DNA from 4 places in the Brevibacillus sp. FW301-21C12A genome. Region 3 is predicted to be linked to each of the others. Evidence: riboswitches for the same ligand, from Rfam matches in the RefSeq annotation. Region 3 holds a riboswitch; each other region holds the start of a gene.
What was found. A riboswitch is a leader RNA that binds a small molecule or an ion and turns the genes downstream of it on or off. The one in region 3 is predicted to bind cobalamin.
Positions count from the first base shown of each region.

Region 1: it holds a riboswitch for cobalamin, as region 3 does, so the genes downstream of both, AC3WQH_RS02795 (ABC transporter substrate-binding protein) here and AC3WQH_RS17725 (ABC transporter substrate-binding protein) in region 3, are expected to answer to the same signal.
Region 2: it holds a riboswitch for cobalamin, as region 3 does, so the genes downstream of both, AC3WQH_RS24405 (energy-coupling factor ABC transporter permease) here and AC3WQH_RS17725 (ABC transporter substrate-binding protein) in region 3, are expected to answer to the same signal.
Region 4: it holds a riboswitch for cobalamin, as region 3 does, so the genes downstream of both, cobO (cob(I)yrinic acid a,c-diamide adenosyltransferase) here and AC3WQH_RS17725 (ABC transporter substrate-binding protein) in region 3, are expected to answer to the same signal.

Region 1 covers NZ_JBYTBG010000003.1:6,900-12,171, forward strand. The annotation lists gene AC3WQH_RS02775 (MerR family transcriptional regulator) at 109-867, shown strand; gene AC3WQH_RS02780 (cupin domain-containing protein) at 1,095-1,364, shown strand; gene AC3WQH_RS02785 (YbaK/EbsC family protein) at 1,342-1,473, shown strand; gene AC3WQH_RS02790 (MBL fold metallo-hydrolase) at 1,551-2,498, shown strand; cobalamin riboswitch at 2,634-2,782, shown strand; gene AC3WQH_RS02795 (ABC transporter substrate-binding protein) at 2,933-3,910, shown strand; gene AC3WQH_RS02800 (FecCD family ABC transporter permease) at 3,913-4,950, shown strand; gene AC3WQH_RS02805 (ABC transporter ATP-binding protein) at 4,958-5,272, shown strand, end outside.
Region 2 covers NZ_JBYTBG010000074.1:5,081-10,352, forward strand. The annotation lists gene AC3WQH_RS24385 (spore germination protein) at 1-163, opposite strand, end outside; gene AC3WQH_RS24390 (SLC5/6 family protein) at 153-635, opposite strand; gene AC3WQH_RS24395 (GerAB/ArcD/ProY family transporter) at 596-1,252, opposite strand; gene AC3WQH_RS24400 (quinone-dependent dihydroorotate dehydrogenase) at 1,397-2,488, shown strand; cobalamin riboswitch at 2,643-2,839, shown strand; gene AC3WQH_RS24405 (energy-coupling factor ABC transporter permease) at 2,986-3,750, shown strand; gene AC3WQH_RS24410 (energy-coupling factor ABC transporter substrate-binding protein) at 3,747-4,031, shown strand; gene cbiQ (cobalt ECF transporter T component CbiQ) at 4,028-4,819, shown strand; gene AC3WQH_RS24420 (energy-coupling factor ABC transporter ATP-binding protein) at 4,824-5,272, shown strand, end outside.
Region 3 covers NZ_JBYTBG010000030.1:53,002-58,273, reverse strand. The annotation lists gene AC3WQH_RS17730 (M24 family metallopeptidase) at 97-1,188, shown strand; cobalamin riboswitch at 1,204-1,410, shown strand; gene AC3WQH_RS17725 (ABC transporter substrate-binding protein) at 1,701-2,735, shown strand; gene AC3WQH_RS17720 (FecCD family ABC transporter permease) at 2,783-3,820, shown strand; gene AC3WQH_RS17715 (ABC transporter ATP-binding protein) at 3,817-4,623, shown strand; gene AC3WQH_RS17710 (methyltransferase domain-containing protein) at 4,620-5,272, shown strand, end outside.
Region 4 covers NZ_JBYTBG010000010.1:131,993-137,264, reverse strand. The annotation lists gene AC3WQH_RS09350 (hypothetical protein) at 71-448, shown strand; partial or broken gene AC3WQH_RS09345 (MFS transporter) at 466-1,228, opposite strand; gene AC3WQH_RS09340 (MarR family winged helix-turn-helix transcriptional regulator) at 1,245-1,664, opposite strand; cobalamin riboswitch at 1,860-2,079, shown strand; gene cobO (cob(I)yrinic acid a,c-diamide adenosyltransferase) at 2,363-2,902, shown strand; gene cobD (threonine-phosphate decarboxylase CobD) at 2,902-4,008, shown strand; gene cobU (bifunctional adenosylcobinamide kinase/adenosylcobinamide-phosphate guanylyltransferase) at 4,005-4,544, shown strand; gene cobS (adenosylcobinamide-GDP ribazoletransferase) at 4,541-5,272, shown strand, end outside.

The DNA of each region.
Region 1 (5,272 bases), on a different contig from region 3:
CTTTTTCCAGTGGCTTACCAATAGGTTAACATATTTTTCCTGACAGAACTACGGTTGACTTTGACGGTGCGTAAATGTGTACGATGAATTTGTCAGGAGGGATGGAAGATGGAATATACGGTGCAAAAGCTGGGTCTCCTGGCGGGCGTCAGCACCCGGACGCTCCGATACTACGATGAGATTGGCCTTCTCAAGCCGGCGAGAATCAATTCATCCGGGTATCGCATTTACGGGCAGGCAGAAGTGGATCGCTTGCAGCAAATCTTGTTCTACCGCGAGTTGGGTGTGAGCTTGGAGGAGATCAAGGAAATTGTCAGCTCGCCGACCTTCGACGCCGTCCAGGCACTGCGGGAGCACCGCGCGAAGCTGCTGGACAAACGGGCTCAGCTCGATCGGCTGATCGCCAATGTCGATCTAACCTTAGCGCAAAGAGAGGGGACGAAAACGATGACGGACAAACAAAAATTCGAAGGCTTCAAGCAGCAACTGATTGATGACAACGAGAAGCAGTACGGGCAAGAAATTCGCGCCAAATACGGCGACGAGCAGGTGGACCGTTCCAACCGGAAATTCAAGGAAATGACCGAGGAAGAGTACAACCGGCTTGAGCAGTTGAACGCAGAGTTGCACAAGACGCTGGAAGAGGCGTTTGCCACGGGAGATCCGGGCAGTGAGCTTGCGCAGAAAGCGGCCGACCTGCATCGCCAGTGGCTGACGTTTTACTGGGACAGTTACAGCAAGGAAGCGCACGCCGGGGTGGCGCAAATGTATGTGGACGACCCGCGCTTCACCGCCTACTACGATAAAACCCAGCCGGGACTGGCGGCGTTTCTCCGCGATGCGGTCGTGATTTATACGCAAGCGTAGACAGCCGATAGCGTCGAGAAAAACAAACCGCGCACCGCCCTGAATCAGATCGGAAAGCTTCGATCCGGTTGGGGCGGTGTTTTTTCATGCCTGTTTCATGCCAAGCTGGCCTGGCTCACGCCCCTTGGCTGGAACCGGAATTTTTTCGCTGACGAAAACTTTTGGCCCAAGGGAGTGAGCCATCCGTCCATCGAGGTCGAGTTATTTCGCGCTGAACGCGTGTTACCGTGAACAGACAGCGGGCGGGCAGCAGGGAGCCGCCCAACCGCTTTTCTTTTCTGTTTGTTGCGTTATATAATCTGTTCGAGCTGGACCCGGGCGCGAGCTATCTCTCCATGCCGCACAATGACGGTGTTTACGAGTATATAAGCGTCAGCGCCGGACGGTTTGCCTTGAAAATCAAGGAAGAGACGTTTCGCCTCGGCGAAGGGGACGCGATTCGCTTCACGGGCAACGTCCCCCACGCGTACAGCAATGACGGCGAACAGCCGCTATGAAGTCATTTGGGCGGCGGCAGGGCATCCGAAAGCGGTGTTTCGACTGACTCCCGAGCAACTGGTGCAAATGACGAACGGACAGGTCGCCTGTATCGCTTCGTGCCGCTAGCGGCAAAGGGGTCTATCGCCTCGTTGTAGAATAGATGATAAAGTGGAAATATTCCTAAAACAACGAGGAGGGTATACATGAAAGCTACAGAACCGATTTTCCTGGGGCATCGCATCCATCTGATCGACGGGTTTGATATGGGCTGGGCGCAGCGGACGGGAACGTACGTCATCGCCGAGGACGAGCTGACCCTGGTCGAGACAGGGCCGAGTCCTTCTGTCCCGTACATACGGGAAGGGCTGCGCAGGCTCGGATTTTCCCCGGAGCAAGTGAAGTACATCATCGTGACGCACATTCACCTCGATCACGCGGGGGGAGCGGGACTTTTTTTGCGCGAGTGCCCGCAGGCAAAAATCGTGGTGCATCCAAAAGGAGCGCGCCATCTGGTGGACCCGAGCCGGTTGATCGCGGGCGCCAGAGCGGTGTATCACGACGATTTTGACCGCCTGTTCGACCCGATTGTCGCCGTTCCCGAAGAGCGGATCATCGTGCGCGCCGACCAGGAGACGCTGCAAATTGGCGCCAACTGTGTCCTGGAATTTTGGGACACGCCGGGACATGCCAACCATCATTTCAGCATTTACGACCCGGTCAGCCGCGGCATGTTCACGGGAGATACAGCGGGTGTCTTCTATCCGCAGCTTCAACGGGACGGGATTCACTTCGTCCTGCCGTCCACCTCGCCGAACCAGTTTGACCCGCAGGCGATGCTGCGCTCCGTGGAACGCTTTGAACAGCGCGGGCTTGCGCGAATCTATTTCGGGCATTTCGGCATGACTGACGATGTTGCCGACGTCTATCGGCAGGTGCGCGAGTGGCTTCCTGTCTTTGTCGCGGAAGGGGAGGCGGTCGTAGCCGCTGGACTCGGCGATGGCGAACTGGCGGAGCGGCTGTTCAGGCGTGTACTGGCGCATCTGCAATCGTTCGGGATCGGCGACGGGCATGAGGTGCTGGACGTGCTGCGGCTCGATTTGCAAGTATGTGCGATGGGAATTGTCGACTATTTGCAAAAGCGCAGGAAATAGCGGGAGACGCCAGACAGCGGGTACGAGACGGGCAGCATGGGCTTACGTAGCCGTGGCAGCAGCGAAAAAGCATTCTTTTTTTGGCAAAGGAATGCTATCATGATGGATGAGTCTTAGCAGTTGTAGGCCATTGCAATTGAATACGCGCAAACAGGTGCCTTGGTCCTTGCCAAAGGACGAGGTGAAAAGGGAAGCCGGTGCAAGTCCGGCGCGGTCCCGCCACTGTAAAGCGGCTGTCGCAATAGCTGCCAAGCCAGGAGACCTGCCTGTTTGCCTGATGTGCCTGCGCCTTCGCGGAAAGGTTCGGCCCGTTCAGGACGTTTTTTTGCGTGAGCATGGATGAGCCTGACATGTCGACCCTTTGGTTCCGGTTGGAAGCGAAGGGTTTTTGTTTGCTAAGAATCAACCAGTCGCACAGAAAGGAAGTCATACATATGAAACGCGCATGGAAACTGCTCAGCCCGCTGGTGCTTGCTGCAAGTCTCGTCGGCTGCGGCGGCAACACCCAGACGGCACCTGCTCCGCAGGCAGAAGCACCGCAGACAGCACCACAGGACGCGGCTGCCAAGCAGACCGTCTACCCGCTTACCGTCACAGACGCGACCGGAAAAGAAGTGACCGTGGCAAAAGAGCCGCAACGAATCGTCTCGACTTCCCCGGCAGAGACGGAAATCTTGTTCGCGCTCGGCTTGAACGAGCGGATTGTCGGTGTCTCCGACTTCGACGACTATCCGGCAGAAGCGAGCACGAAGCCAAAAGTGGGCGGAGTCGTCAAGCCGAGCGAAGAAGCGATTCTCGCCCAGTCGCCCGATCTGGTCATCGGCGGAATTTCGATGGAAAAGCCGGTTGCCGACAAGCTGAAATCGCTCGGCATGCCAGTGTACGTCACGCATCCGAAAAAAGTGGATGACATCCTGAACAACATTTTGACGATGGGGGTTATCACCAACCGACAGGAGCAGGCGGAAAAAGTCGTCGCCGCGATGAAGCAGGATATCGCCCGCGTACAGGAAGCCGTCAAAGCGGTGAAGCCGGAAGACAAGAAAAAAGTGTACCTGGAGTTTGCGCCAGGCTGGACCGTGGGCAAAGGGGAGTTCCTCGACGAGTTGGTGACGCTGGCAGGCGGGACGAACATTGCGGCCGACACAGAGGGCTGGAACCCGATCAGCGAGGAAAAGATTTTGAAAAGCGATCCCGACGTCATTTTGTACGCCAAAGGCATTACGGATGACAAGACGGGCACGAAGCTGGAAGAGATCATCGCAAACCGCAACGGCTGGGATACGATGAAGGCGATCCGCGAGAAGCAAGTGTTAGGAATGGACCAAAACCTGCTGGCGCGCCCAGGCCCGCGCATTACACAAGGTTTGATCGAGGTAGCTAAAGCGATTTATCCTGACCTGGTGAAATAAAAATGAAAAAGCAATGGCTTATATGGGGAGGAGCGAGCAGCCTTGTGCTGCTCGTATCCGTGGTGGTCAGCATTTCGATGGGGGCGGCGTCGCTCCCTCTTTCGCAAGTATGGCTCATCCTCTTGCACCAGCTTCCCGGCATGTCGGAGTGGATTCCGGCGACATGGCCGGAGTCGTCCGAGCAGATCGTGATGAAGGTGCGTTTTCCGCGCGTCGTACTGGCCATTTTGATCGGAGCTTGCCTGTCGCTTGCGGGCGCGGGCTTTCAAGGCGTGCTGCGCAACCCGCTTGCGGACCCGTTCACGATGGGCGTAGCGTCCGGTTCGGCCGTCGGGGCGGCTTTTCTGATCCTGTTCGGCTTGCAGTTCGCTGTTCTTGGAGAGTGGAGCACGCCTGTCGTCGCCTTTTTGACGGGGCTTGTCAGCTTGTGGATTGTGCTTGCCCTCGCCAAGACGCAAGGCAAGCTGCAGACGGAGACGCTGATTTTGTCCGGCGTCGTCATTCAGGCGTTTCTCGGCTCGCTCGTGTCCTTCATGGTGTCGCTGTCGGATCAGACGGTGAACGAGATCGTTTTCTGGCTGATGGGAAGCCTGTCGTTTCGCGGCTGGGCCTTCACGTACGTCCTGGTCCCGTATTTGCTGATCGGCGTGCTCGTGCTGCTTGGCTATGCCCGCTCGTTGAACCTGTTTGCGCTCGGGGAGCGGCAGGCGGCGCATCTCGGAGTCAACGTCGACAAGACGAAGCTCATCATTTTGCTCGTCTCTACGCTCCTGACTGCAGCGGCGGTTTCGATTGCGGGCGTCATCGGGTTTGTCGGGCTGGTCGTGCCGCATCTGGTGCGGATGATGGTCGGGCCTGACTACCGCATTTTGCTGCCGATGGCGACCATCTGCGGCGGTGTGTACGTGCTGTGGGCGGATACGCTGGCGCGAATGCTGCTCGTGCCGACAGAAATCCCGCTCGGGGTCGTGACTGCGTTTTTGGGCGCGCCGTTTTTCGCCTATTTGCTGAAGCAAAACAAACGGATCGGAAGGAGGTAGTCGCGTCATGATCGAAGTGCGCGGGCTGCAAAAGTCTTACCAGGATGTGTCCGTCCTGCGCGAGATCGGGTTTACAGTCCAGCAGGGCGAGTTTTTTGGCATCATCGGCCCGAATGGGAGCGGAAAATCAACGCTTTTGAAAATGCTCTCCGGTGTGATTGCCGCTGATGCGGGAGAAATCACGCTCGCGGGCAAACCGGTTGGCCGCTATACGCGCAAGGAGCTGGCGCGGGTTCTCGCCGTACTCGAACAGGAGGGGCTGCCTCCGGTCGGCTTTCGCGTTCGCGAGGTGCTGGAAATGGGGCGCTACCCGTACCAAAAC
Region 2 (5,272 bases), on a different contig from region 3:
AGCGTTCCAATTGCGGCAAAGCCGTCTCTTGCAAATGCCGTACGTCGGCCAGACCTTCGCAGTACAGCATGAGAACCGACTGATCGTTGGGGGTGACTGTCCGCAAAAAGATGACATCCGCGCAATGCGTGAATTTTTCTCGCAGCTCTTCTTCAAGGGTCATGGCTCACATCCTCCAATCCGGTTGGTTTGCGCAGCGACAGCAGGAACAAGACGAGCGTGACAGCTACCATAACCAGCAAATAAAGCGGATAGTAAATCTTCGACAGAAACGTGACGAACTGCATGTCGTTGTAGGGGAGGCTGGTGAGAACGATCATGCTGGCGCCGAGGGCGAGCATGACGTACTTGCGCTGCTTTTTCGTTTTCAGGACCAGCAGCTCCCCGAGCAGCAGCAGGCAAAGCGTAATGCGGATAAACGAGCCGGACAGCCATTGAAAGATGGAAAAAAACTCCATGTTTTCGATGTCTTTTCCGATCGTCAAAAGCCGCCATTGTTCAAAGGCAGGAAAGCGCTGGCGCATCGACTCCACAGGCCCGAACTCGGCGATGGCTCCCGTCAGCGGGCTGAGCGTCAGGACCAAGGTAATGGCAATCATGACGATGTAGTGGATGAGCCGCAGCGGTTTGCGCACGTGATGCTGCAGCAACAGCAGCAGGAACAGCTCGGTAAAGCCACCCCCGACAAAACCATGGCGTGCACGGTAGGGGCAATTCCGTTCTGGAACAGCGGCAAGAGCTGGGAGTAGTCTTTTTTCGGTACGTTGCCGAATGCGACGAACATGCCAAGCAAGGAGACAATGGGCAGCAATATGCCCGAAGTAATGCCGACTGAGGCAATGCCGCCGTAGGATGCGAGAACGCACAAGATCATCAGGGCAAGCGCAGTCACCCACTCGGGCGTCTGCGGCAAATAGTTGACGGTTGTCCACGTTTGGGTATCAACCAGATTGACGAGTGCCATCATGTACAGGCAGAGCATGATGGGGATGAGCAGCAGGAAGCGGACGGCTTTTCCGGACCGTAGCAAGAGCCAGTGGGACAACGACTGCTGTCCGATGCGGCTGTTGATGAAATAGAGCGCGTACGCCCAAACACAAAAGGGGATCATGCCAAAGATGACACTCAGCCAGGCATCGCGCCCGGCTTTGCTGAGCAGCAGGGGGATAAGGGTGACATGATTGGTGATTCCGATCGACAGCATCATCACCATGATCGCTTGGCCAATCCCGATTTTTCCGTCTGCTTTCATGAACCAACGTCCCCCCGACTTGGTGGTTTTGTTATGGTTTGTTTGCCCGGCTGGAAATATGTATCGCGTATAAAGGTTAGCCCACGATAAATAAAGTGTGGTATTCTACAATGAGGTAAAAATGGAGTAAGGAGTGCAGCCGGGATGTATAAGCTCATTAGGAAATATCTGTTCCAGATGGATACGGAAGAGATTCATGAAAGAACGGTTGATGCCCTGAAGCTGGTGGAAGATTCTGCTCCGGGAAAAAGCTTGCTGCGAATGATGTTTCAGGTGAAGGACGAGCGTCTTGCCACAAAGCTGTGGGGAATGACGTTTCCCAATCCGGTAGGGCTCGCCGCCGGTTTTGACAAAAATGCCGAAGTGTATCATGCACTGGGTGCGCTCGGGTTCGGGTTCGTGGAAGTCGGGACATTGACCCCGCAAGGACAGCCGGGCAATCCGCGGCCGCGCCTGTTTCGCCTGCCTGAGCACGAGGCGATCATCAACCGGATGGGCTTCAACAACCACGGTGCTTATTTGGCTTCGCAGCACCTGGTCGATTACGCGTATTCCGATGTTCCGATCGGGATCAACATTGGCAAAAACAAAGTCACTCCCAATGAGGAAGCGGCTTCTGACTATATCAAATGCCTGGACATGCTCTATTCGTACGGCCATTATTTCGTCATTAATATCAGCTCTCCGAATACGCCCAATCTTCGCGATTTGCAGGAAACCGAGAGCATGCGGCTGCTGGTGCGGGCGGTGCGCGAAAAAGCGGCGGAAATGGAAGCGCGCGGCATTCAGAAAAAGCCGATTCTGCTCAAAGTAGCCCCCGACATGTCCGACGAGCACATGCGCGATGTCGTGCAAGGAGCGGTGGAAGAGGGCATTTCCGGCATTATTGCCACCAATACGACCTTGTCGCGTGAAGCCGTTCAAGGGCATCACTATGCCGAGGAAGCGGGAGGACTGAGCGGAAAACCGCTGACAGAGCGTTCGACTGCCTGGGTAAAAGAAATTTACCAGGAAGTGGGCGACAAGGTGCCGATCATTGGCGTAGGGGGCATTTTCACGGGGGAAGATGCGTACGCGAAAATCCGGGCGGGCGCAAGTCTCGTGCAAGTGTACACCGGAATGATTTATCAAGGCCCGGGCATCTCCAAGCAAATCAACAAAAAGCTTTTGCAACTGTTGAAGCGCGACGGCTTTTCCCACATCAGCGAAGCGGTCGGCGTGGACGCCAGGTCGTAAGCATAAAAAAGAAGCGGATGCAACAAAGACCGATGACTCCCGGAATGGCGGGGCATCGGTTTTTTTACGCAGTTATACTCCGCTGATTATATTCTTCCGCTTTTTCCCTTGATTCTGTATAATAATGTGGGACAAGCAAGAACTATCTAACAATTGCATATCGTCGGCGATAGGTGCCTTTATGTGCAAGCCGCATAAAGGGTAACAGGGAATCGGGTGAAAGTCCCGAGCGGTCCCGCCACTGTAATCAGGGAGTTCTCTTTGAGATAGAGCCACTCATATTCATATGGGGAAGGACAAAGAGCGCGATGAGCTGAAAGCCAGGAGACCTACCTACTTGCCACACCCAGGAATACCTTCGCGGAAAGGAGCGGTGAATACGAAGCAATAGGACTGTGCCAACGGTCTGTTGTTTTTGTGCGCATACCTCGTCTGCTAGCGGATGAGGTTTTTTTGTTGGTGAAAAAAGAAAGAACAGCAAAGGAGGAGGAAATGTCTTGAATCGATCCCGTTTCGTTTCGACCTGTCTGTTGATTGCAGGCTTTGTCCTTTATTTTCTCGTAAATGAACCGCAGACGTCCCACGCGATGCACATCATGGAAGGGTATTTGCCGCTGGGCTGGGCGCTGTTTTGGTGGGTAGTATTTATTCCATTTTTTATTCTCGGCATTCGTTCCTTGAACAAAATCGTCAAGGAGCATCCGCAAATGAAGCTGCTGATCGGCGTATCCGGCGCGTTTGCCTTTGTGTTATCCGCGCTGAAAATTCCTTCGGTGACGGGCAGCAGCTCGCACCCGACGGGAACCGGGCTTGGCGCGATCATGTTTGGCCCGTGGGTCATGTCCGTGCTCGGCAGCCTGGTGCTGCTGTTCCAGGCGCTGCTTTTGGCGCATGGAGGGCTGACGACGCTTGGAGCCAATGCGGTGTCCATGGCAGTAGTAGGGCCGATGGTAGCTTACGGCGTCTATCGCCTGATCGTGCGCGGAAACGGCGGACAGCGTTTGGCCGTATTCGCTGCTGCTGCGCTCGCAGACTTGGCTACTTATGTCGTGACCTCCGTGCAGTTGGCTTTGGCTTTCCCGGCTGAATCCGGCGGCGTTATGGCATCGTTCGCGAAATTCGCAGGAATTTTTGCCATCACCCAGGTTCCGTTGGCGATCAGCGAAGGGCTTTTGACCGTGCTCGTCTGGAACTGGCTGCAGTCTTACAATGCAAAAGAGCTGGCGCAACTTCGCCTGCTGAAACGGGAGGAATCGCTGTGAAAAAAGGGATGAACTGGCTGCTGCTCCTGGGCGTAGTCTTGCTGGCGGTTGTGCCGTTGCTGTTGGTGCAGGATTCGGAGTTCGGGGGAGCAGATGGAGCGGCTGAGGAAGCGATCAAGGAAATCGCCCCTGCTTACGAGCCGTGGTTCGAGCCGCTGCTTGAACCGCCAGGCGGCGAGACAGAGAGCTTGCTGTTCGCGGTGCAAGCGGCGCTCGGGGCGGGCGTTGTCGGCTATGCCGTGGGATTGTACAAGGGCCGGCTGGATAAGCATAAAAAATGAATTGGCAGCAGCTTGATTCGCTTTCCTATCAAAACCGGCTGCGATTTTTGCCGCCTGAGCACAAGCTCCTGTTTGCGGGCGTGCTGATTTTGCTCGTTTTGACGGGACATGAATGGTTGCAGATGGCGATTTGTCTATGGATGGGAGTATGGGTAATGGTGTATGCCCGTATTCCCGTCCGTTTCTATTTCGGATTTTTCATCCTGTCCCTGTCGTTTTTTGTCCTGGGGCTTCCGGCGCTGTTGCTGGAAGCAGTAAGAGCGGATGCAGGGGCGGGCGTCCAGGCAGTTGCGGCGTGGAAGATCGGGCCGTATCTGGTCTACGTTCCGGCAAGCGCGCTCGACAAGGTGTGGCTGCTTTTTTGGCGGACGATGGCCAGCCTCGCCTGCTTTGCTTTTGTCTTGTTTACCGTGCCGTTTGCCGAGATTTTGCAAGTGCTGCGCAAGCTGAAACTTCCGGTCATCGTGACGGATTTGCTCATGATTATGTACCGTTTTATTTTCGTGCTGCTTGGCGTCTCTCATCAACTGTGGATTGCCCAGCGCGCGCGCGGAGGCCATCGCGGGTTCCGGGCGATGCTGCGGGATGCGAGCGGACTGGCCGCGCAGTTGTTCGTCAGGTCCATGCGCAAGTACGATGCGCTGTACAAAGGGATGGCAGCGAGAGGCTTCGGGGAAAGCCTGCAGGTGCTTTCCTTGCACACTCATTCTCGCTCCGGCCGATATGAAGCAGAGTCAATCGCAGGCTGTATTTTGCTGATTTTGCTGGAGTGGTGGACAGGAGGGTAATGCTTTGACATCATGGCTGTTGGAATTTGTTGATTTGCACTACGCCTATCCAGGCGGCCGTGGCCCTGTCCTGAAAGGGTTGTCCCTGGGCATTCCGGAGGGGAAAAAATGCGCCTTGCTCGGGCGAAACGGCTGCGGCAAGTCCACCTTGTTTTTGCACGGGAACGGCATCATCCAGCCGCAGCAAGGGCAAGTGCTGTGGCGAGGAACGCCCCTCAGCTACAAACGCGCTGCCTTGCAAGAGATGACGCAAAAAGTCGGGCTGGTCTTCCAGGACCCGGAGCATCAGTTGATCGCCAGCACGGTCGCCGAGGATATTTCCTACGGGCTGTGCAACCGGAACTTGCCCGCCGACGTAATCCGCGAGAAAGTGCGGGCTGTCCTGGACGCGTTTGGCATGACAGAGCTGGCGGACGTTCCGATTCACCACCTCAGCCTGGGACAAAAGCGGCG
Region 3 (5,272 bases):
CCGTTTCAAGAGAGAATTTTCCGTTCCGCTCTTCTTTTTTGGACAGGGAAATGGTATTCTCGAGGAAGAATCTTGTCGAAAGCGAAGGTGACGCAGGTGTATTTGGAGCGCATTTCGAAACTGCACGAATTTTTGACCAAACAAGAGCTCGACGCGGTAGTCATCACCTCTCCCAAGCACGTTTACTATTTGACCGGCTTTTTTACCGATCCGCATGAACGCTTTATGGGTCTGGTTATTCCAGCCCAGGGCGAGCCATCCCTGATCGTTCCCGCCCTTGACCGCGAAGCGGCAGCAGCGGCTTCGACTGTTCAGACGATTCACACGCATACGGATATTGAGAATCCTTACGAGCTTCTCAAGCAAGTGTTGCCAGCGAACCTGAAGAAGCTGGGCATCGAAAAAAGCCACATGACCGTAGAGCGTTACGAGGCGCTGGGACAAGTCATCTGTGCAGAGAGCTACGCGGATGTGGAAGAGCCGCTGCGCGAAATGCGCCTGATTAAATCGGCAGACGAAGTGGCTCGTTTGCAAAAGGCTGTCCAACTGATTGAAGATACACTCGGCGGGACGTTGAAAACATTCAAAATCGGCCAGACCGAAATGGAAATCGTCGCGGAGCTGGAATACCAGATGAAGCGTCTGGGAGCGGACGGCCCGTCTTTTTCCACGATGGTTTTGGCGGGGGAAAAATCGGCATTGCCGCACGGAACGCCTGGTTCGCGCAAAGTGCAGGAAGGCGATTTGCTCCTGTTTGACATCGGGGTAGCAGCGGACGGCTACGTTTCCGATATTACCCGTACGTTTGCTGTCGGCCAGATCAGCGAGCAACTGCGCGATATTTACGAAACGGTGCTGGCAGCGAACGAGGCGGCGATTGCCGAAGTTCGTCCAGGGGTGACTTTTGCCCATCTCGACCAGACCGCTCGCGACGTCATTGCCGCAAAAGGCTACGGCGATTACTTCATTCACCGTCTGGGGCACGGCCTCGGCATGGATGTGCACGAATATCCGTCCGTGCATGGGCAAAATCAGGAAACGCTGCGCCCAGGCATGGTGTTCACCATTGAACCAGGGGTGTACTTGCCGGGAGCAGGCGGCGTGCGCATCGAGGACGATGTGCTCGTAACCGAAACAGGCGTAGAAGTGTTGAGCAAGTTCCCGAAAAAACTGACGGTGATCGGATAAGGCTTCAAACTCACAATTTTATATGAATCTGATGGTGCTGCCCGGAATCGTTTGGTTCCGCCAGCTTAATAGGGAAGTCCGGTGAAAATCCGGCGCGGTCCCGCCACTGTAACGAGGAGTGTCCAGCAAAAAAGCCACTGTTTTTCGCGCGACGAAAAATGGGAAGGGCGCTGGGGATGATGATTCGTAAGCCAGGAGACCTGCCATGAGATGATTTACAATCGACCCACGAGGATGGGACAGATGTGGAAGCAGACTAGGAACAGGCGTCATTGGCAACGCCGAATCTATAGGCATGTCTACGTATGTCAAGCACCTCCCGATTGGAAACAGGGGGGTGCTTTTTTCTATGAACATCGCCGTGGCGGTCGAGGCTGTGAAAGGGGTGATGCATTTCCTGTGTTGCCAAACAAACAGGCTCTCTGTATAGTAAAGGTGTAATTCGTAATCATTACGATTTACATAACACTTCATTTTCATCATGCCAACAACAAAAGAAGAGGGGTTACCAGATGAGTTCAATCCGTAAGAGAAAAAAAGCCTTCCACGGTTTCTGGATGGCAGCGCTGGCAGCGATTATGCTGCTTTTGTCCGCATGCAGCTCGGCAGCACCTGCTACGACCGAATCCACGGTGGCGAATGCTGGCTCGGAGCAAACGGCCCAGCCTGCTGCTGACAACAAGCCCGTCACGATTGTGACCAACGGGATCGAGATGACGTACCCGGAAGCGCCAAAACGCGCTGTGACAATGAATCAGCACGTAACCGAAGTCATGCTCGCGCTGGGGCTGGCTGACAAAATGGTCGGAACCGCGTACCTGGACGATCACATTTTGCCTGAGCTGAAAGCCGACTACGACAAGGTACCAGTCCTGTCTGACAAGTATCCGACCAAAGAAGTGCTTTTGGCCGCAAACCCTGACTTCGTCTACGCAGGCTGGAAAAGCGCATTTGGCGACAAAGGCGTAGGCTCGATGGAGGACTTGGAAAAGGCGGGAATCAAATCGTACCTGCAAGAGTCTTCGAACAAGCCAGGCCCGACCATTGACGACGTTTTCGCGGATATCCAAAACATCGGCCGCATTTTCCGCGTAGAAGACAAGGCGAACGAACTGATTGGCAAAATGAAAGCGGAAATCGAGCAAACCGTGAGCAAAATCGGCACGGTGGACAAGCCGCTGAACGTGTTCGTGTACGACAGCGGAGAAGACCAGCCGCTGACCGCTGCCAACAACTACATGACTTCTCTGATTAAAGCGGCAGGCGGCAAAAACGTGTTCGACGACATTCAAAAAGGCTGGGCGACCGTAAGCTGGGAAGAAGTCGTGAACCGCAAGCCAGACGTCATCGTCGTGGTCGACTACGGCGACAAGACGATCGAGCAAAAACAAAACTTCCTGTTGTCCAAAAAGGAACTGGCTGACGTGCCAGCGATCCAGAACAAACGTCTGGTCGTGCTGCCATTGTCCGCAGCGTCCGAAGGGGTACGCGCACCGATCGCGCTGAAAATTCTCGCGGAAGGTCTGCACCCGGATACATTCAAATAAGAAACGGCTGCTTAGACAAGGAGGGAACGGCCCTGCACAAGATCAAGATGCCCTTCATCATCGTTGCCCTGCTAATCGGGCTTGTCGTCTCGATTACGTTTGCGGTGACACTCGGCTCGGTGGAAATCAAACCAGCGACGGTATGGAAAATTGCCTTGGCGAATCTCCCGCTGGTCAATCAATGGGTGGAAGTGGATTGGTCAAAAGGAGAACAGACCATTATCTGGGACATTCGGTTTCCCCGCGTCCTGCTGGGGGCTGTCGTCGGGGCCGGCCTGTCTGTTGTGGGGGTGGCGATCCAGTCTCTGGTTCGCAACTCCCTCGCAGATCCGTACATATTGGGAGTCTCCTCGGGCGCATCGGCCGGAGCGACGCTGGTCATTTTGTTCGGAGCATTCAGCATGTACGGACAATTCGCGCTTTCTTTCGGTGCTTTCACCGGATCGCTCGTCTCGATCCTGCTTATTTTTACCTTGTCCCGCATCGGCGGGCAAAACTCGACGGTGCGTCTGCTCATGGCCGGCATCGCGATTTCCGCCATCCTGTCTGCGATCACCAGCCTGATTATTTTTTCCGCGCCCAACGAGCACGGCATCCGCTCTGTCCTGTTCTGGATGAGCGGTAGTCTGGCCGGAGGGAAGTGGGAGTATTTGACCATCCCGACGCTGATCGTCGTCATCTGTCTGCTTGTCCTGTTGACGCAATACCGTTCGCTCAATGCGATGCTGATGGGCGAAGAAGCGGCGGGGACGCTTGGCGTCAATACGGTGCAATTTCGCAAGCTGCTGCTGGTCATTACCGCGCTTTTGACGGGCGTCATCGTCTCGATCAGCGGGTCTATCGGCTTTGTCGGCTTGATGATGCCGCATATCGTTCGCGTCATCGTCGGCTCGGACCATCGTCGCGTCCTGCCTGTCAGCGCCTTGTTCGGGGCCATTTTCCTGATCTGGGCGGACGTGATCGCCCGGCTTGCGTTTGCGCCGGAAGAGCTGCCGATCGGGATTATCACGGCGCTGTGCGGCGGTCCGTTCTTTATTTGGTTGATGATGCGCAGCTCATATTCTTTCGGAGGTAGCGGGCGATGAATCTGCATGTGGAGAACATTTCGGTCGAGCTGGAGAAAAAAACGATTTTGCGCGATGTTAGCCTGACGGTTCGCTCCGGTGAATTTGTGGGGCTGATCGGGCCGAATGGCAGCGGAAAGTCCACCCTGCTCAAAAGCATTTATCGGGCGCTCGAGCCGCGCAGCGGATTTATTTCCCTGGACGGGGCTGACGTGTACCAGCTTACCGCCCGGCAAAATGCGCAGCGCATGGCGGTCGTGCGCCAGGAGTCGTCGATCGAGTTTGACTTTACCGTCATGGAAATCGTCATGATGGGGCGCTCACCCCATAAAAGGCTGTTTCAAACCGATACCCCGGCGGACAGCCGCATCTGTGAAGAGGCGCTGGAGCGGGTCGGCATGCAGGCGTACGCCTCGCGCAGTTTTTTTTCCTTGTCTGGCGGAGAAAAGCAACGCGTATTGATTGCAAGAGCGCTGGTCCAGCAAGCCGAGTTTCTCGTATTGGACGAGCCGACCAACCATCTGGACGTCCGGTACCAGCTACAGGTGATGGATCTGGTCAAGACGCTCGGGATTACCGTGTTTTCCTCGCTGCATGATCTGAATATCGCCGCCATGTACTGCGATCGGCTGTACGTCATTCGCGACGGGGAGCTGGTTGCTTCCGGCACGTCGGAGGAAGTGTTTGAACCCGGGTTGATTCGCGACGTTTTCGGGGTAGAGACAGAGGTGGTCACCCATCCGATCACGGGGAAAAAACACGTTTATTTCTTTTCGGAAGCGGTCCGCGTCCAGCAATCGCGACAGGAGGTCAAAGCATTATGAGTGTGTACAGTTGCCAAGTATGCAAGTTCTGCTACGACGAATGGCTAGGCGATACAAAAAACGGCGTCCCACCAGGGGTGCCTTTTTTGCATTTGGCAGGCTCGGTCTGTACGACCTGTGGGATGCAAGGGGAAGGGCGGCATGTGCGCCTCCCGGAAGCCAAATTCGCGGGATTGGAAGCCACCTATTACGACCAGTTTGCCGGAAAAGCGGGCATCGCTTTTTACCGCGACTGGCTGCTGCAAGAAGCAGAGCAAGCCCCGGTGTCCGTGCTCGAGCTTGGCGTAGGCACAGGGCGCATTGCCATTGAGCTGGCGTGCTGCGGCTTGTCCGTCTGCGGCGTGGACCATAGCCCTGACATGCTGGAAATCGCGACGAAAAAGAAGCGGCGCATGCTCAAGGACAACGAGGAACTGCTTGAGCTGATCGAGCAAAATGTACAGGAGTTGCAGCTTGCTTCCCGCTTTACCCATGTGCTGCTGCCCGAAGGCATTTTTCAGCAGGCGACCTGTAGAGAGGAACAGCGGCAGTTGCTTTCGGTCGTTGCCCGGCATTTGACAGAAGGCGGAACAGTGGCGATTGACTTGCTCCTGCCGCCTGTGAACCGCAAATGGTCGCTCATGCAGCGCAAGTTTGTGTTCCCGGACCG
Region 4 (5,272 bases), on a different contig from region 3:
TTGCGGCTTTAGCCGTGGGAGTCTCAACAGTCAGCCCTATTGCGATTTGCCCGAATGTTATGCGGGCTGGATGATACGCAAGGCTCCACAGTCGGGGGAAATTTTTGAACCGCAGACGGTGCAGGACAAGATCGACCTCGCTTCACGCTCTACGATCTGCATCCCGGTCATTCTCGATCTGGCGGAGCGAAAAGTGATCTGGACGGACATCGCGCTGCGCTCCCACCCCCGGTTTGTCAATAACGTAGAGGCGAACGGAGGCGGCGTGGAGTGGATGGGAAGGGCGCTCACCTCGCTGGTGAAGCCCACTCTCTATGAGCTGTTCACGCTTCATGCGCAAGCGAGAGGCACGCTGACTGACCGGGCGGATGAGGCGGACACGGTTTTCTCCATGGACGAGGGAATCACTCCGTTTGACCTGGGAATCATCATGGCGGACTTTTTGTAAGCTCGCTGGTTTCGTTAGGCAAAGGGAATGAGGTGCGTGTCCATTAAGCCGGTAGTGGTGAATCCGCAGATGAAAAACGGCAAAATCAGAAACCAGAAAGCTTTGGTTGGAAATATCCGCCTGACCGGTTGCCGGCTGGAAGGATGTATTTGTTGTCTTTCATCTGCAATCTGTGGCGACCTCCTATCGGTTGCAACCCCTTTTCGGCAGGATGATTCTTCAGAAGAAACATCATGACGGGAAATACCACGATCAGTAAAAAGAGACCCAATACCGCAACAGCCATTTTCCAGTCAAACCACTGCATGAAAAACAGTGAGGCAGGCACAACTACCATTTGGCCTACGCTAAAGCCAGCCTCTATTACTCCGAATGCGAGTCCACGCCTTTTATTGAACCAATTTGTGACCATAATGGTTGCGGCTACATTGGAGGCACCTCCAACACCAATGGAAGCGAAGACACCATAGAGAATAAACAATTGCCAGAGGGAAGTTACCCATTGCGTGAAAAAATGCTCAGACCAACCAGAAGTGTGCTGCCTAAGAGAATGGACCTGGCACCAAAGCGGTCAATCAACCTGCCTGCTATTGGTTGGGATATGCCATAAATGACAAAACTCAATGTGGAGATGAGAGAAATGGTACCTCGATCCGCGGCAAAGCCATTCTCCCAAGGTTCAATAAATGCTCCGAAAGAAAGTCTTGCTCCTTGCACAGCCAACAATGCGAAAAAGGTGACAAATAAAATGATCCACGCGTAATGCACTTTGCTCTTCACAGTCTCAACGCACTCCTTATGAGTTTAATCCCAATCTGGTCAGCATGTTTTTGAATAATTTCGCTTCTTCTTCACTGAATATGGACATCGCTTCTTGATTCACTTCGTCACTGATCTGATTCAGAGGTTGTTCCAATTCCTTGCCTCGCGGAGTCAGAAAAATCAAGTTCGTCCGGCGATCATTGGGATCGGAACGACGCTCGATGAGCCCCATATTTTGCAGTCGATCGAGCACCCCCGTGATGGTTGCTCCATCCAAGCGAAGCCGACTACCCAATTCCACACCTTTTTGGCCATCTTTTTCCCATAGCGCATGTAATAGAACAAACTGCACGGGAGTAATCCCGTACGGCGATAATTTGGCCTTTTCCATTTGCCAGATTTTTTGATACGCCTTCCCGAGAAGAAACCCATAGCAATCCTCAATCCGATCCATATGTACCTCCAAATATTTTATTGGAAATCGATGTAAGAATAAGATAACACGCACACAAAAGATTTGTGTACAAATAATTAGTTCACAAAACAAAGATCAATGCCCAGTATGTTCCTATCCGCAGCTTTTGCTTGAATCCCCGGTAGCATTTGCTATTATTAAAGCAAGTGCTTGTCATAGAAACGAACGACATTTGAATATGGTAGAAAAACAGGTCCTTGTTTTTCGCAAGCGATAGTTTGCGAATGCGAGGTTAAAAGGGAAGTTTGGTGAAAAGCCAACGCGGTCCCGCCACTGTAAAAGAGGAGCTCTTCTTCTTGGCAACGGCGCCATCCACTGCACGCCAGCGTGCGGGAAGGAGGAAGAAGAGCGAAGATCCTTGAGCCAGGAGACCTGCCTGTTTTGATGTCCACTGATTTCCTTCGGGTCAAAGGATGAGGTGAGGATTGTTGCAGTCGGCTATCCGCGCTTTGTTTTCCTTGGAGGTTTGGGGAAACAAGGCGTTTTTTTGTACGCGGAAAGCGAAACAGGAAGCAAATCGGCAAACTCTTCACTTTTTCAGTCAGGTAAATAACGAGGCTATGGAAAACATTTGAAATAGGCAACGGAGCCTAAACTGCATTTTTGGAGCGCTGTGCCTCCGAAAATTATTAGGGATGGGCAACGGGGCCTACAGTTTATTTTGGGGGTGGGCGTACTTGAGCAACAAGCGGGGCCTGTTTTTGGTCTACACCGGAGACGGCAAAGGAAAGACAACAGCCGCGGTGGGGCTGGCTGTGCGCGCGACTGGACGAGGCAAAAAGGTCATCATGATCCAGTTCATCAAGTCGCCGGAGCGCACGTACGGAGAGAAAATCATCTTCGACAAGCTGGGCATCGAAATCGTGCAAAAAGGCGTAGGCTTCACCTGGACGAAGACGCCGGAGGAGCATCGCGCGGCGCTGCAGGAAGCGTGGGCGTTCGCCCGGGAAAAGCTCGCTTCGGGCGAGTACGATGTCGTCATTCTCGACGAGCTGAACAATGCGCTGGCGATCGACCGTTTTCCGATTGCGGACGTGCTGCCGCTCGCGGACGTTTTGGAAGCGATTCAAAACAGGCCGAGCCATGTGCATCTGGTCGTGACGGGGCGGAGCGCCAAGCAGGAAATCATCGACATGGCCGATCTCGTGACAGAGATGAAGCAGATCAAGCATTACTACGATGAAGGAATACCAGCGGTGCTGGGGGTAGAGTTTTGATGAACGTACTGGAAGCGTACGGCCACGGCGGAGATTTGCTGACGGCAGCGGACCGCTTTGGGATGGAGCCGGGCCAATTCCTTGATTTCAGTGCCAATATTAACCCGCTGGGCATGCCGGACAGCGTGCGCGAGATGCTTTTGGCCTCGCTGTCTGCCGTGCTGCGTTACCCGGACCCTGGGCATCGCCAGTTTCGCCGGGCGTTGGCGCAGCGGTTGCAGTTGCCAAAGGAATGGCTTTTGCCTGCGAACGGAGCGGCAGAAGCGATGGCGCTCGCGATTCTCGGGCTGCAGCCGCAAACAGTCGGCGTGATTTATCCTTGCTTTTCGGAATATGCAGAGCTTTCCGAGCAGTTTGGCGCAACCGTCATCGGCTGCTACGGAAAAGAAGAGAACGGCTACAAGGCCGACAGCGCCGAGCTGTACCGTCTGTTCGAACAGGCTGATCTGGTGTTTGTCGGCTCGCCGAACAATCCGACTGGCATCTTGTATGAGCCACAGGAGCTGTTGCAGATGGCGGACTGGACGGCCCAGACCGATACGTGGCTGGTCGTGGACGAGGCGTTTCTCGATTTTGTGGAAGAAAGCCGCCAGTTTACGCTGGCAAGTCGGCTGGAGCGCTTTCCCCGCGTCATTTTGCTGCGGTCGATGACGAAAATGTACGCGATCCCCGGCTTGCGTCTCGGATACGCGATCGCCCAGCCTGACGCGATTGCGAAAATGCGCGCGAAGCAGGTGAGCTGGAGCGTGAATGCGCTTGCGCTTTTGGCGGGGGAGCTGTGCTTGCAAGAGCATGAGTACGAGCGGCGGACACGCAGCCTGGTCGCCAGGGAGCGCGCTGGCCTGGTCGCGTTTATTCGCGGGGAGCTGGGCTGGAAGGTCTGGCCGGGGGAGGCGAACTTTTTGCTGCTTCGCTCGCCGGAGGGCTTGCCAGCCGCACAACTGCAAGAGCGGCTCGGCAAAAAAGGCGTGCTGATTCGCAGTTGCGCCATGTATCCCGGATTGACGGCGCATGACGTGCGCATCGCCGTTCGCGGGCCAGAAGACAATGCGCGCTTGATCGCGGCCTTGCGCGAGGTACACAGCGAAGGGAGCGGGGAGCGATGAGTCTTGTGCTGGTGACAGGCGGCGTGCGCTCGGGAAAAAGCCGCTTTGCGGAAGAACTGGCGCAACAGGCCGGAGAGCGCGTCCTGTACGTGGCGACGGGTCAGGCGTGGGACGAGGAAATGCGGCAGCGGATCGAGCGGCACAAGGAGCGGCGGCCGAAGCAGTGGGGCAGCGTGGAGGTCGGCGAGCGGCTGTGCGACTACGAGCCTGCTAGCACACCTTACGACGTCGTGCTGATCGATTGCCTGTCGACGTGGGTGAGCAATCGGCTGATGAGCGTCGAGGAAGCAGAGTGGCGAAGCGAGGCGCACACAGAGGCGCTGCTTGCGGAGGCAGAGGCGTGGCTGGGGCTTGTCCAGCGCTCCCCGCAAAAAGTGATTGCGGTCACGAGCGAGGTCGGGCTGGGCGGTGTCGCCATGAATCGGCTCGGCCGCTGGTTCGCAGACGCGCTGGGCGACGTCAACCAGCGGGCTGCGCGTCAGGCAGAGACGGTCTACGCGGTCATGGCCGGAATCCCGTGGAGGATCAAAGGATGAATGCATTTTGGCACGCGATCGCCTTTTTCACCCGGATTCCGGTTCCGTGGCTGCGCCCGTCCGACGAGGCGTGGAAAAAAAGCGTCAACTGGTATCCGGCAGTCGGGCTGGTCATAGGTATTTTGCTATGGGGAGTCCACCAGACGGGGCTTGTGCTCTTTAGCCCGTGGCTGTCCGCCGTGCTGACGCTCGCTGTCTGGGTGTACATCACAGGCGGACTGCATCTGGACGGCTGGATGGATTTGGCGGACGGACTGGGAAGCAGCCGGCCAAAAGAGCAAGTGCTCGCGATCATGAAAGATAGCCGCGTGGGCGCGATGGGGGTTTTAGCCGCGATCTTGCTACTTTTACTCAAGGCAGGGGCCGTCGCGGAGCTTGCGCATCCTGGCTGGGGTGTGCTCCTCGTATTCGTTCCTGCCATAGCGCGGACACATGTGCTGCTGTCGATTCGGCTGTGGCCGTATTTATCGCAGGAAAAAGGGATCGGCAAAGGCATCAGTGCAGGGCTGTCGCCTGTCGCCATCGCCGCCGGATACATCGTTCTCGCCGCGGCTGGCTGGTTCGCTGGAGGTTTGCAGGTCGTCGCGGCAATGGTCGTCTCGCTTTTGTTCGTGCTGTTGTTTTCCCGCTCGGTCGCCCGCAAGCTCGGCGGCCTGAACGGAGACTGCTACGGAGCAGCTATCGAGAGCGGCGAGGCGGTCATGCTGCTCGTACTGGTCGGGAGCTGG